One region of the Streptomyces sp. BBFR51 genome, then DNA from elsewhere that is predicted to be linked to it. Evidence: riboswitches for the same ligand, from Rfam matches in the RefSeq annotation. Region 1 holds a riboswitch; each other region holds the start of a gene.

Region 1 (3,265 bases):
CAGAACGGCACCAGGGCGGCGTGCGCCAGCCAGGCCGTCGAGGTGGCGGCGGCCAGCGTGGCGCCGAGCACGGCGAGTCCCTCCGTGGCCACGCAGCCCAGGAACACCGCCCCGGGCATCCTCCGTCCCCAGTGCCGCACCACCAGGACCAGCAGCCACGGCCACAGCAGCGCCGCCAGCGTCAGCAGCACCGCCGCCAGGGGTGACGAGCCGAGCAGCGAGAAGCGGGTGCCGAGCACGGTCGTCGCGGCGACGGCGGTGAGCGCGCCCGGCGTGCCCGCCCGCGTCAGCCACTGCGCGCGCTCGACCAGCAGCAGGTAGACGAAGTTCGTCGCCAGCGTCAGCCAGGCGGCACAGGCCAGGACCAGGGCGATCCGGGACAGGACCTCGCGGCCCGTCAGATGCAGGGCGACCGACACGATGCCGGTCGCCATCACCGCGGCCCCGGCCGCCGGCGGACGCTGCGCCCACCAGGCGCGCAGGGCGTGGGGAGAGGTGGCCGAAGACATGCGCCGATGCTAGGGCCTGCCCGGCGGATCAGGTCGCAGGAAAGACACGGCATCTGATCAGCGCCGGTGAGCGGGGTCCGGTGCGTGCGGCTGCAAGGCGGAGGAGGGAGCCGACGCGATGGGGGTCCCCCCCCGCGAGCGAAGCCGAGCGTGGGGGAGTCGGCGACCGACGGCAACGCCTGGGGGCCCCTCCCACGCCCTTAAGGCAGTGGGGGAGTGCGTGCCGGACCCCGCGTCTGCGGCATGATCCGCCGGGCAGGCCCTGAGACCCACCTGGGTCAGGCCGGGCGCACCACGCTGTAGATCGACGACTCGCCGTCGTAGAAGATCGACTCCTCGCGGACGTACGCGCCCGGCTTCGGCGCGTGGATCATCATGCCGTCGCCGATGTAGAGGCCGACGTGGCTGATGTCGTCGTAGAAGAAGACCAGGTCACCGGGTTGTGCCTGGGAGACGGAGACGGTCGTGCCGGCGTCGACCTGGTCGTAGGTGACGCGCGGCAGGGTCACGCCGGCGGCCTTCCAGGCGGCCTGGGTCAGGCCCGAGCAGTCGTAGGAGCCGGGGCCCGTGGCGCCCCAGACGTACGGCTTGCCGATCTGGGCGCGGGCGAAGGCGATCGCCTTCTCGGCCTTGGTGCCGTTCGAGGTGTCCGGCGTCGACGATCCCGAGGATTCCGACGAACCGGTGCCGCTCTCCTGCTGCTGGGCGGCCTCCTCCTGCCGTTGGCGCTCCGCCTCCTGCTGCGCCTGTTGCTGCTTCGCCAGCTCCGCCGCCTTGCGCGCGGCCTCCGCCTGCTTCTTCTTCTCGATCGCCGCGAGCCGGGCCTTCTCCTCGGCGGTCAGCTCCGACAGCAGCTCCCGCGCGGTGGCGAGCTTCTTCTGGACGGTCGACTTGGCCGTCTTCAGGTCGTTCTGCGAGTCGGTGAGCGTCTCGAGGCTCTCGGTGGCCTCCCGGCGCTTCTGCATCGTCTCGGACTGCTGCGTGACGTAGTCGTCGACGGCGGTCTTCTGGCGGCCGGTGAGCCGGCTCATCAGCTGGTTCTGGTCGAAGTAGTCCTGCGGCGAGTCCGCGAGCAGAAGGGTCGCGGTCTCCGGGACCGCCGCACCCGTGCGGTACTGGGCGGAGGCGAAGGAACCCAGCTCCTCGCGCGCGTCGTTGAGCTTCTGGGTGCGCTTGGCCACGTCGTCGAGGAGCGTGTCGACGCGCCCCCGCTGCTTGGAGGTCTTCTCCTTGGCCGCGTTGTACTTCTCGGTCGCCGACCCCGCCTGGCGGTACAGGTCGTCGACTTTCTTCTCCACCTCTTCGAGGCTCGGCCGGTCGTCCGACGGCGCGGCGTTGGCCGTCTGGGACAGCAGGGCGACGGAGGTGAGGGCCGCCGTGGCGATGGCCGGGGTCCGTATGCCTGCGACGCGTGTACCGGAGGGACGCGACTTGCGGTGCGACGCCAAGGGAGGCGACTCCTTCCAATGCTCCGCCTACCGGGTTAGCTGTCGGGTTCGGGCGGTGTGGCACGGAAGGGTTGCCCTACGGCGGTCCCGTCCTCGTCGAGGGCCGGGCGGCCGATTCACCCCAAGTTCTCGGTTGGGTCCCCGGCTCCGGATGCCATGCGGGCACGCCGGACTCGGCGGAGGCCGCGCGGCCCGGCGAGGTTCGCCGGTGGGGGTCGTGCGGCCTGCCCGCACCGTAGCCAACTCGTGTGGCCGCTGTGAAGGTTGGTGGGTGATATGCCCGATACATTTTCGTGACCTTGGGTGTGACCTCGGGCGGGGGCGTCGCTCGTGTCACTCTTCGTGTCATGACCCGTCGCAGGGCGTGTCCGGCACCGGGATACCGGCGATTTTCCGGGGTGGCGCCGGGTTGTCGGTGGGGCGCCCTAGACTCGGAGAGCGATGAGCAGCCTCTTTGACGACAACTTCCTGGCGAGCCTCCAGACCCCCCGGGGTCGCGAGGAGGAACCCCCGCCGCCACCCGAGGACGATCACGGACCGGAGCCGGTTCCGCACGATCTGTTCGGCGGGAAGTTCGACGCGCCGCCGGACCGGGACACCCACTACCGCGACGGCGCCCCGCGCCCCGCCCTGGACGCCGCGGCGCTTTTGGACGGGCTGAACGAGAACCAGCGGGCCGCCGTCGTCCACTCCGGCTCCCCGCTGCTCATCGTGGCCGGTGCCGGCTCCGGCAAGACCCGCGTGCTCACCCACCGCATCGCCCACCTGCTGGCCGAGCGGAGCGTCCACCCGGGCCAGATCCTCGCGATCACCTTCACCAACAAGGCCGCGGGCGAGATGAAGGAGCGCGTCGAGCAGCTCGTCGGCCCGCGCGCGAACGCGATGTGGGTGATGACCTTCCACAGCGCGTGCGTCCGCATCCTGCGCCGCGAGTCGAAGAGGCTGGGCTTCACGTCGTCGTTCTCGATCTACGACGCGGCCGACTCCAAGCGCCTGATGGCGCTGGTGTGCCGGGATCTCGACCTGGACCCCAAGCGCTTCCCGCCCAAGTCCTTCAGCGCCAAGATCAGCAATCTGAAGAACGAGCTGATCGACGAGGAGGACTTCGCCGCCCAGGCCGCCGACGGGTTCGAGAAGACCGTCGCCCAGGCCTACGCGCTCTACCAGTCGCGGCTGCGCGAGGCCAACGCCCTCGACTTCGACGACCTGATCATGACGACGGTCAACCTGCTCCGCGCCTTCCCGGACGTAGCCGAGCACTACCACCGTCGCTTCCGGCACGTCCTGGTCGACGAGTACCAGGACACC
Region 2 (3,265 bases), 1.1 Mb from region 1:
GACGCCGAGGGCGCGGAAGCCGCCCTGGACCGGCTGGCCAAGCTGGTCGCCGAGGGGCTCGAGGAGCTTCCCGAGACCGTCTGACGGACAGCGGAATCGAAAGGCCCGCCCGGACCCACCGGGCGGGCCTTTCGCTTTCCCGATCCGCTTTCCCGATCCGATTGCCCGTTTCTTTGCGGCAGCAGAAAAGGCTCCTTGCGGGCAGCAGAAAAAGGGCCCCGAATTTCCTCCTCTCTGTATACGGCACCCTTGTTAATGGCGCAGGCTCGGCATGTTTACGGGACGTTGCGATTTCCTCACACGGTCCGGCCGCCCGCCGTCGGAGGCGAATCGCAGCCGGTGCGCCGGCGCCGACCGTTCGGTGTGCAGCGTCATGAGCGCCCGCGCGCGATCGCCGTCGCCCCGGGCCACCGCGTCGACGATCGCCCCGTGCTCGGCCCAGTACTCCACCGGCCCGGCCGGCACCTCGACGACGTACATCCAGGCGATCTTGTGCCGCAGCTGGGTCAGCAGCGCGGTCAGCGAGGGGCTGCCGGCCGCCTGGGCGAGGGTCTCGTGGAACCAGCCGCCCAGGGAGCGCAGGTCCTCGAAGGTGCCCTGCCTGGCGCGCTCCTGCCCCAGCCTGACCAGTCCGCGCAACACCTTGAGGTGGGCCTCGGTGCGCCGCCGGGCGGCCCGGGAGGCGCCGAGGGGCTCCAGGAGCGTGCGCGTCTCCAGCAGGTCGGCGGCCTCCTGCTCGGTCGGTTCCGCCACGCACGCGCCCGCGTGCCGCCGGGTCACCACGAAGCCCTCGGCCTCCAGGGTGCGCAGGGCCTCGCGGACGGGGACGCGGGAGACGCCGTAGCGGCGGGCGAGGAGTTCCTCCGTGAGCCGGCTCCCGCGCCCGTGGACGCCCGCGACGATGTCGTCCCGGATCGCCGTACACACCGAATGCGCCGGAATACGCATGCCCGACCTCCGCCTTAATCCCCGTGAAACGTCGACGATTGACGCGTGTTCAGCGACTCTAGGCCAATCAAGCGGATATTCCGACGGCGGGACGGATTTCGTGGATGCCTTTCGGACATGGGGCACCCCCGCCGGAGGACGGAATGCGAAAGCCCCGGCTCGGGAAGCCGGGGCTCTCGGGTGCGCGACGTCCGTGCCGTGACGTCCGTGCCGGGACGTCGGCGTCAGACGTCCACGCCGTGGGAGCGGAGGTAGGCGACGGGGTCCATGTCCGAGCCGTAATCGGGGCTCGTACGGGCCTCGAAGTGCAGGTGCGGTCCGGTGACGTTGCCGGTGGCGCCGGAGAGGCCGATCTGCTGACCGGGCTCGACCGACTGGCCGACCGAGACACCGATGGACGACAGGTGCCCGTACTGCGTGTACGTGCCGTCGTGCATCTTGATCACGACCTGGTTGCCGTACGCCCCGCCCCAGCCGGCCTCGACGACGGTGCCGACGCCGACCGCGTGCACGGAGGTGCCGCTGGAGGCGTGGAAGTCGATGCCGGTGTGGCTGCCGGAGGACCACAGGGAGCTGCCGGCCTGGTACGCGGTGGAGACGTAGGAGGCGGTGATCGGCGCGACGAAGGTGTTGAGGCGCTTGCGCTCCGCCTCCCGCGCGGCGCGCTCCTTGGCCTCGCGCGCCTCCTTGGCCGCCTCGGCCGCCCGCTCGCGGGCCGCCTCCTGGGCCGCCTCGCGGGCCGCGGCGTCCACGGCGGCCTGCTCCTGGGCGACGGCCTGGGCGTCGATCTCGTCGGCTATGGAGTCGCCGATGGTGATGACCGGGGTGATTCCGCTCTGCTCCACCGCGGGCTCGGCGGCGAGCGCCGGAGCCGCGAGGGTGCCGACGACGCCGGTGGTGGCGAGGGCCGCGACACCCGCCGCGCGGGCGGTGGTGCGGTGCACCCGGCCGGTACGGCGGTGCTTCCCGGTGGCGCGCGTGAACGCCATGTAGAGGCTGGTCCTTTCCTTCCCTCTCGCCTACCGGGTTAGCTGACGGGTTCGGAGGTGGAAGGTCTCCTACGGACACCCTCGCCGTGCGCGCGGGCGTCCGATTCACCCCAGGGACTGCGTTGGGTCCCCGGCTCCCCTGGCTCGCGCCGTACGGGGACTCGGCGATGACTGTCCGGTGCCGCGGGTGCGGCGCACTGCCTGACGAACAGCCCGGACGAAGCTAAACGGGGCTGTCTTCAATCCTCAAACGCAACAGGGTTTTTGTAGCGCACGCCACAGGGCAGACAGGCAGCCACTCCCCCAATTCGGACAAACGGTGGCCCTGGTGACACTCCGGTCACCAGGGCCACCGCGCGCGCGTGCCGCTACTCGGCCGCGACCACGGTGACTTCACCGATGCCGAGGGCCTCGACGGGCTCCTTGATCTGCGCCGCGTCACCGACGAGGACGGTCACCAGGCGGTCCACCGGGAAGGCGTTCACGACCGCCGCCGTGGCCTCCACAGTGCCCGTGGCGGCGAGTTGACGGTAGAGCGTCGCCTGGAAGTCGTCGGACAGGTGCTGCTCGACCTGGTCGGCCAGGGTGCTCGCCACGGCCGCCGCCGTCTCGTACTTCAGGGGTGCGACGCCCACCAGGTTCTGCACGGCCACGTCGCGCTCGGCGTCGGTGAGCCCTTCCGCGGCGAGCTTGCGCAGCACCGTCCACAGGTCGTCGAGGGCGGGACCGGTGTTGGGGGTGTCGACGGAGCCGCTGATGGCGAGCATGGCGGCGCCCGTACCGTCCGGCGCGGAACGCAGGACCTGCCCGAACGCCCGTACGCCGTAGGTGTAGCCCTTCTCCTCGCGCAGGACGCGGTCCAGACGCGAGGTGAGGGTGCCGCCGAGACAGTAGGTGCCGAGCACCTGCGCGGGCCACACGCGGTCGTGCCGGTCGGCGCCGGTGCGGCCGATCAGCAGCTGGGTCTGGACGGCGCCGGGGCGGTCCACGATGACGACCCGGCCCCTGTCGTCGGCGGTCACCGGCGGCACGGGGCGCGGCTCGGCGGACGAGCCGGTCCACGCGCCCAGGGTGTCGCCGAGGAGCGCGTTGAGGTCGACGCCGGTGAGGTCGCCGACGACCACGGCGGTGGCCGTGGCGGGACGGACGTGCCTCTCGTAGAAGGCGCGCACGGCCGCGGCGTCGATGCTCGCGACGGTCTCCTCGGAGCCCTGGCGCGGGCGCGACATGCGCGACTGCACCGGGAACAGCTCCTTGGAGAGTTCCTTGGCGGCCCGGCGGGAGGGGTTGGCCAGCTCGTGCGGGATCTCGTCGAGCCGGTTGCGCAC
Region 3 (3,265 bases), 2.2 Mb from region 1:
GGCCGAGGGCCTGTCCCGCGCGCAGCGCCACGCGCGTGTGGCCCTCGGGCGAGAGATGCAGCCGGTCGGCGTCCCACGCCCTGCGGTCCTGGACGCTCCTGAGCGACCACAGGTCGAGCACCGGACAGCCGTACCGGTCGGCGATGGCACGCACGTGCCCGTTGTACGTGGCGATCTTGCCGCGCAGATGCTTGAGGACGGGCACGCCACGGGTGTCGAACCCGGTGGTCACCAGTACGGTGCCGGCCGCCGCGGTCAGCGCGGCCACCGCCAGTTCGAACCGCTGGGCCACCTCGTCCGGGTCGGTCCCGGGCCGGATGATGTCGTTGCCGCCCGCCGCGAACGAGACCAGGTCCGGGGCGAGTGCAACGACCCCGGGGACCTGTTCCGCCACGATCTGGTCGAGCAGCCTGCCGCGCACGGCGAGGTTGGTGTACGTGAAGTCGCCCTCGGGGCGCCGGTCCGCGAGCAGTACGGCGAGTCGGTCGGCCCAGCCGACGAACGCCCCGTCGGGGCCGGAATCGCCGACGCCCTCGGTGAAGCTGTCCCCCACCGCCACGTACGACCCGATCACTGCTCTGCTGTCACTCTTCGAATCGTCTGCCACATCGGCCCATGATTCACCGTGGAATGTGACCTACGCGACCGTAGGAAGGGATTGACGGGCGGTGAGAAAAGCCACGCCTAAAGTGTTCGTCAATTCCGGAATACACCGAAGGCCGGACCCGGGGATCGGGGTCCGGCCTTCGGTGGCGCGGGGACCGCGCCGAAACGCCGTCAGGTCGTCAGCTCGTCAGCGCTTGTCGGCGCTCGTCAGACGGAGACGCCGTGCGAGCGCAGGAACGCGATCGGGTCGACGTCCGAGCCGTAGTCCGGCGTGGTGCGGATCTCGAAGTGCAGGTGCGGGCCGGTCACGTTGCCGGTGGCACCCGAGAGGCCGACCTGCTGGCCCGCCGTCACCGACTGGCCGGCGGAGACGGAGAGCGAGGAGAGGTGGGCGTACTGGGCGTAGTGGCCGTCGGAGAGCTGGATGACGACCTGGTTGCCGTACGCGCCGCCCCAGCCGGCGGAGACGACGGTGCCCGCGCCGACGGCCTTGAGCGAGGTGCCGGTCGGGACGACGAAGTCCGTGCCGGTGTGGTAGCCGCTGGACCACATGCTGCCGGACTGGTGGTACGGGGTACCGACGGTGCCGCCCGCGACGGGGGAGGTGTAGCCGCTGCTGCTGTCGGCGGACTGGGTGCCGGTGTCCGAGGAGCCGGCGGAGTCCGAGGAGGAGGCCTTGTCGGCGTCCGTCGACTTCTCGGACGACTGGGAGGCGGACTTCTCGGCCTTGGCGGGCTTCTCGGCGGCCGGCTTCTCCGACTTGGCGGAGGAGGGGGCCGAGGACTCGGCGGCCTGGCCGCCGATCGAGAGCTTCAGGCCGGGGTGGATCAGCGACGGGTCGGAGCCGACGGCCTCGCGGTTGTCCGAGTAGAGCTTCTTCCAGCCGCCGTCCACGTCCTGGTCGTCGGCGATCTTCGAAAGGTAGTCACCGCTCTTCACGGTGTACGTCCGCGAATCCGAGTTCTTCTCTGAAGCGCTCGCGGCGGACTTCTTGGCCGACGTCGCAATGGACTGCACGGCCTGCTCGGAAACGGAGTGGGCGGGGGCGGCGTTGGCCCCGGCGGCACCCATCAGCGGGAGCGCGAGCGCGGCCCCACCGGTTCCGGCGACGGCGATGGTGCGGGTCAGGCGCATGGCCCTGGTACGGCGGTGCTTACCCTTCGCGGGCATGGCGAATTCCTCTCCGGCGCCTGCGAGGTGAGCTGTCGGGTGCGGGCTGGAGATGCCCGGCCGCGCCGAAACGCGGCTTTACCCCAAGCCGTTCCGGGAACCGGAACAGGCAGTTGTACCTGTGGGTCCCCCGCTCCTGCCGTGTACGGGTGGTGGATGAGTGCGGGCTCCGGTCGGCGGCAGGATTAGGCGTCCGTCCGGATCGGTGGTGAACGTAAGGGACCAAGACGCACGTGGACAAGCGAGGGGTTCCGTCGACCGGTGTTCCGATTGATCCTTTGAGGGAAAACCCGGTAACCCTGCGTCGATTTCCGCGGCACTCTTTTCCCTAAAGGCCCTTGAGAAGCAGCTGAATTACGTGAACATGACGGGCAACGCACGGTCACGGATATGACGCTGCTCACGCGCCGCTTCCCCACCTACCGCCATTTCAGGCCCAGTTGTCATCAAGACACCAATTCGGACAGAAGGCTCTTATCATCTCGCAATACCTCTTTTGAAAGCGCCTTTCGGGCACAGGTGATGCCGTATCGTCGAGTGGTGCCCGCAGGCGAGCAGCGTCGGCGGCGCTCAGTGGGAGGAGCCCCTGTGACGCAGCAGGTCCCGTCGACCGAACCCGAGCTGACCGGTGTGCGCAACTTCCGGGACGTGGGCGGACTGCCGACCGTGGACGGGCGGCGGGTGCGGCAGGGGGTGCTGTTCCGCAGCGGCCACCTGGCGCACGCCACCGGGGAGGACGCCGCGTTCCTGGCCTCGCTGGGCCTGCACACGATCTTCGACTTCCGCAACGCGGCCGACCAGAAGCTCGACGGTCCGGACGTCGAGCTGCCGGGCGTGCGCAATGTGAACCTGCCGCTGAGCGATCCGGCCGACGGCGCCGAGTTCTGGAAGATGGTCCGCGACGGGGACCTCGACCAGCTGCGCGAGATCCTGGCCGGTGACAAGGGCGCCGACCGGATGATCGGCTCCTACCGCATGATCGTCAAGGAGCGCACGGCGGAGCACTCCCGGATCCTGCACGCGCTCGCCGAGGACAGCGTCCCCGCGCTGATGCACTGCGCCGCCGGCAAGGACCGCGCCGGACTGTCGATCGCGATCACCCTGCTCGCGCTGGGCGTCGAGCGCGACGCCGTCGTCGAGGACTACCTGAAGTCGAACGCCGCGCACCGCCGCTACAAGGTGCGCCGCAGCGGCACCACCGCCTCGGCCTACTCCCCCGAGGTCATGGAGCTGCTCAGCCCCCTGTTCGACGCGCGCGCCGAGTACCTGGCGGCGGCCTTCGAGACCGTCGAGGAGACGTGGGGCGGGGTCGACGCCTACCTGGAGAAGGGCCTGGGGCTCGCCCCCGAAACCCGGGAGCGGCTGCGCGAGCGGATGCTGGACTGAGCCACCCGCTCGCGGACGGCGCTACTTGGCCCCCACCTCGAACAGCAGGTAGAGGAAGCCGCCGAAGACGTGCCCCAGCGCGATGTAGATGAGCAGTCGCACC

Evidence for each region. Region 1 has a riboswitch for cyclic di-AMP ahead of ACGH7X_RS23915 (NlpC/P60 family protein). Riboswitches for the same ligand answer to the same signal wherever they lie in the genome.
Region 2: it holds a riboswitch for cyclic di-AMP, as region 1 does, so the genes downstream of both, ACGH7X_RS29000 (M23 family metallopeptidase) here and ACGH7X_RS23915 (NlpC/P60 family protein) in region 1, are expected to answer to the same signal.
Region 3: it holds a riboswitch for cyclic di-AMP, as region 1 does, so the genes downstream of both, ACGH7X_RS33470 (peptidoglycan DD-metalloendopeptidase family protein) here and ACGH7X_RS23915 (NlpC/P60 family protein) in region 1, are expected to answer to the same signal.

The regions. Positions count from the first base shown of each region.
Region 1 covers NZ_CP172448.1:5,197,125-5,200,389, forward strand. Annotated here, with positions in the region: gene ACGH7X_RS23910 (tellurite resistance/C4-dicarboxylate transporter family protein) at 1-509, opposite strand, end outside; gene ACGH7X_RS23915 (NlpC/P60 family protein) at 788-1,957, opposite strand; cyclic di-AMP (ydaO/yuaA leader) riboswitch at 1,965-2,146, opposite strand; gene pcrA (DNA helicase PcrA) at 2,399-3,265, shown strand, end outside.
Region 2 covers NZ_CP172448.1:6,342,977-6,346,241, reverse strand. Annotated here, with positions in the region: gene ACGH7X_RS29010 (HPr family phosphocarrier protein) at 1-84, shown strand, start outside; gene ACGH7X_RS29005 (GntR family transcriptional regulator) at 253-948, opposite strand; gene ACGH7X_RS29000 (M23 family metallopeptidase) at 1,173-1,937, opposite strand; cyclic di-AMP (ydaO/yuaA leader) riboswitch at 1,950-2,114, opposite strand; gene ACGH7X_RS28995 (M16 family metallopeptidase) at 2,306-3,265, opposite strand, start outside.
Region 3 covers NZ_CP172448.1:7,378,607-7,381,871, reverse strand. Annotated here, with positions in the region: gene ACGH7X_RS33475 (SGNH/GDSL hydrolase family protein) at 1-574, opposite strand, end outside; gene ACGH7X_RS33470 (peptidoglycan DD-metalloendopeptidase family protein) at 814-1,776, opposite strand; cyclic di-AMP (ydaO/yuaA leader) riboswitch at 1,781-1,938, opposite strand; gene ACGH7X_RS33465 (tyrosine-protein phosphatase) at 2,365-3,162, shown strand; gene ACGH7X_RS33460 (DUF6126 family protein) at 3,184-3,265, opposite strand, start outside.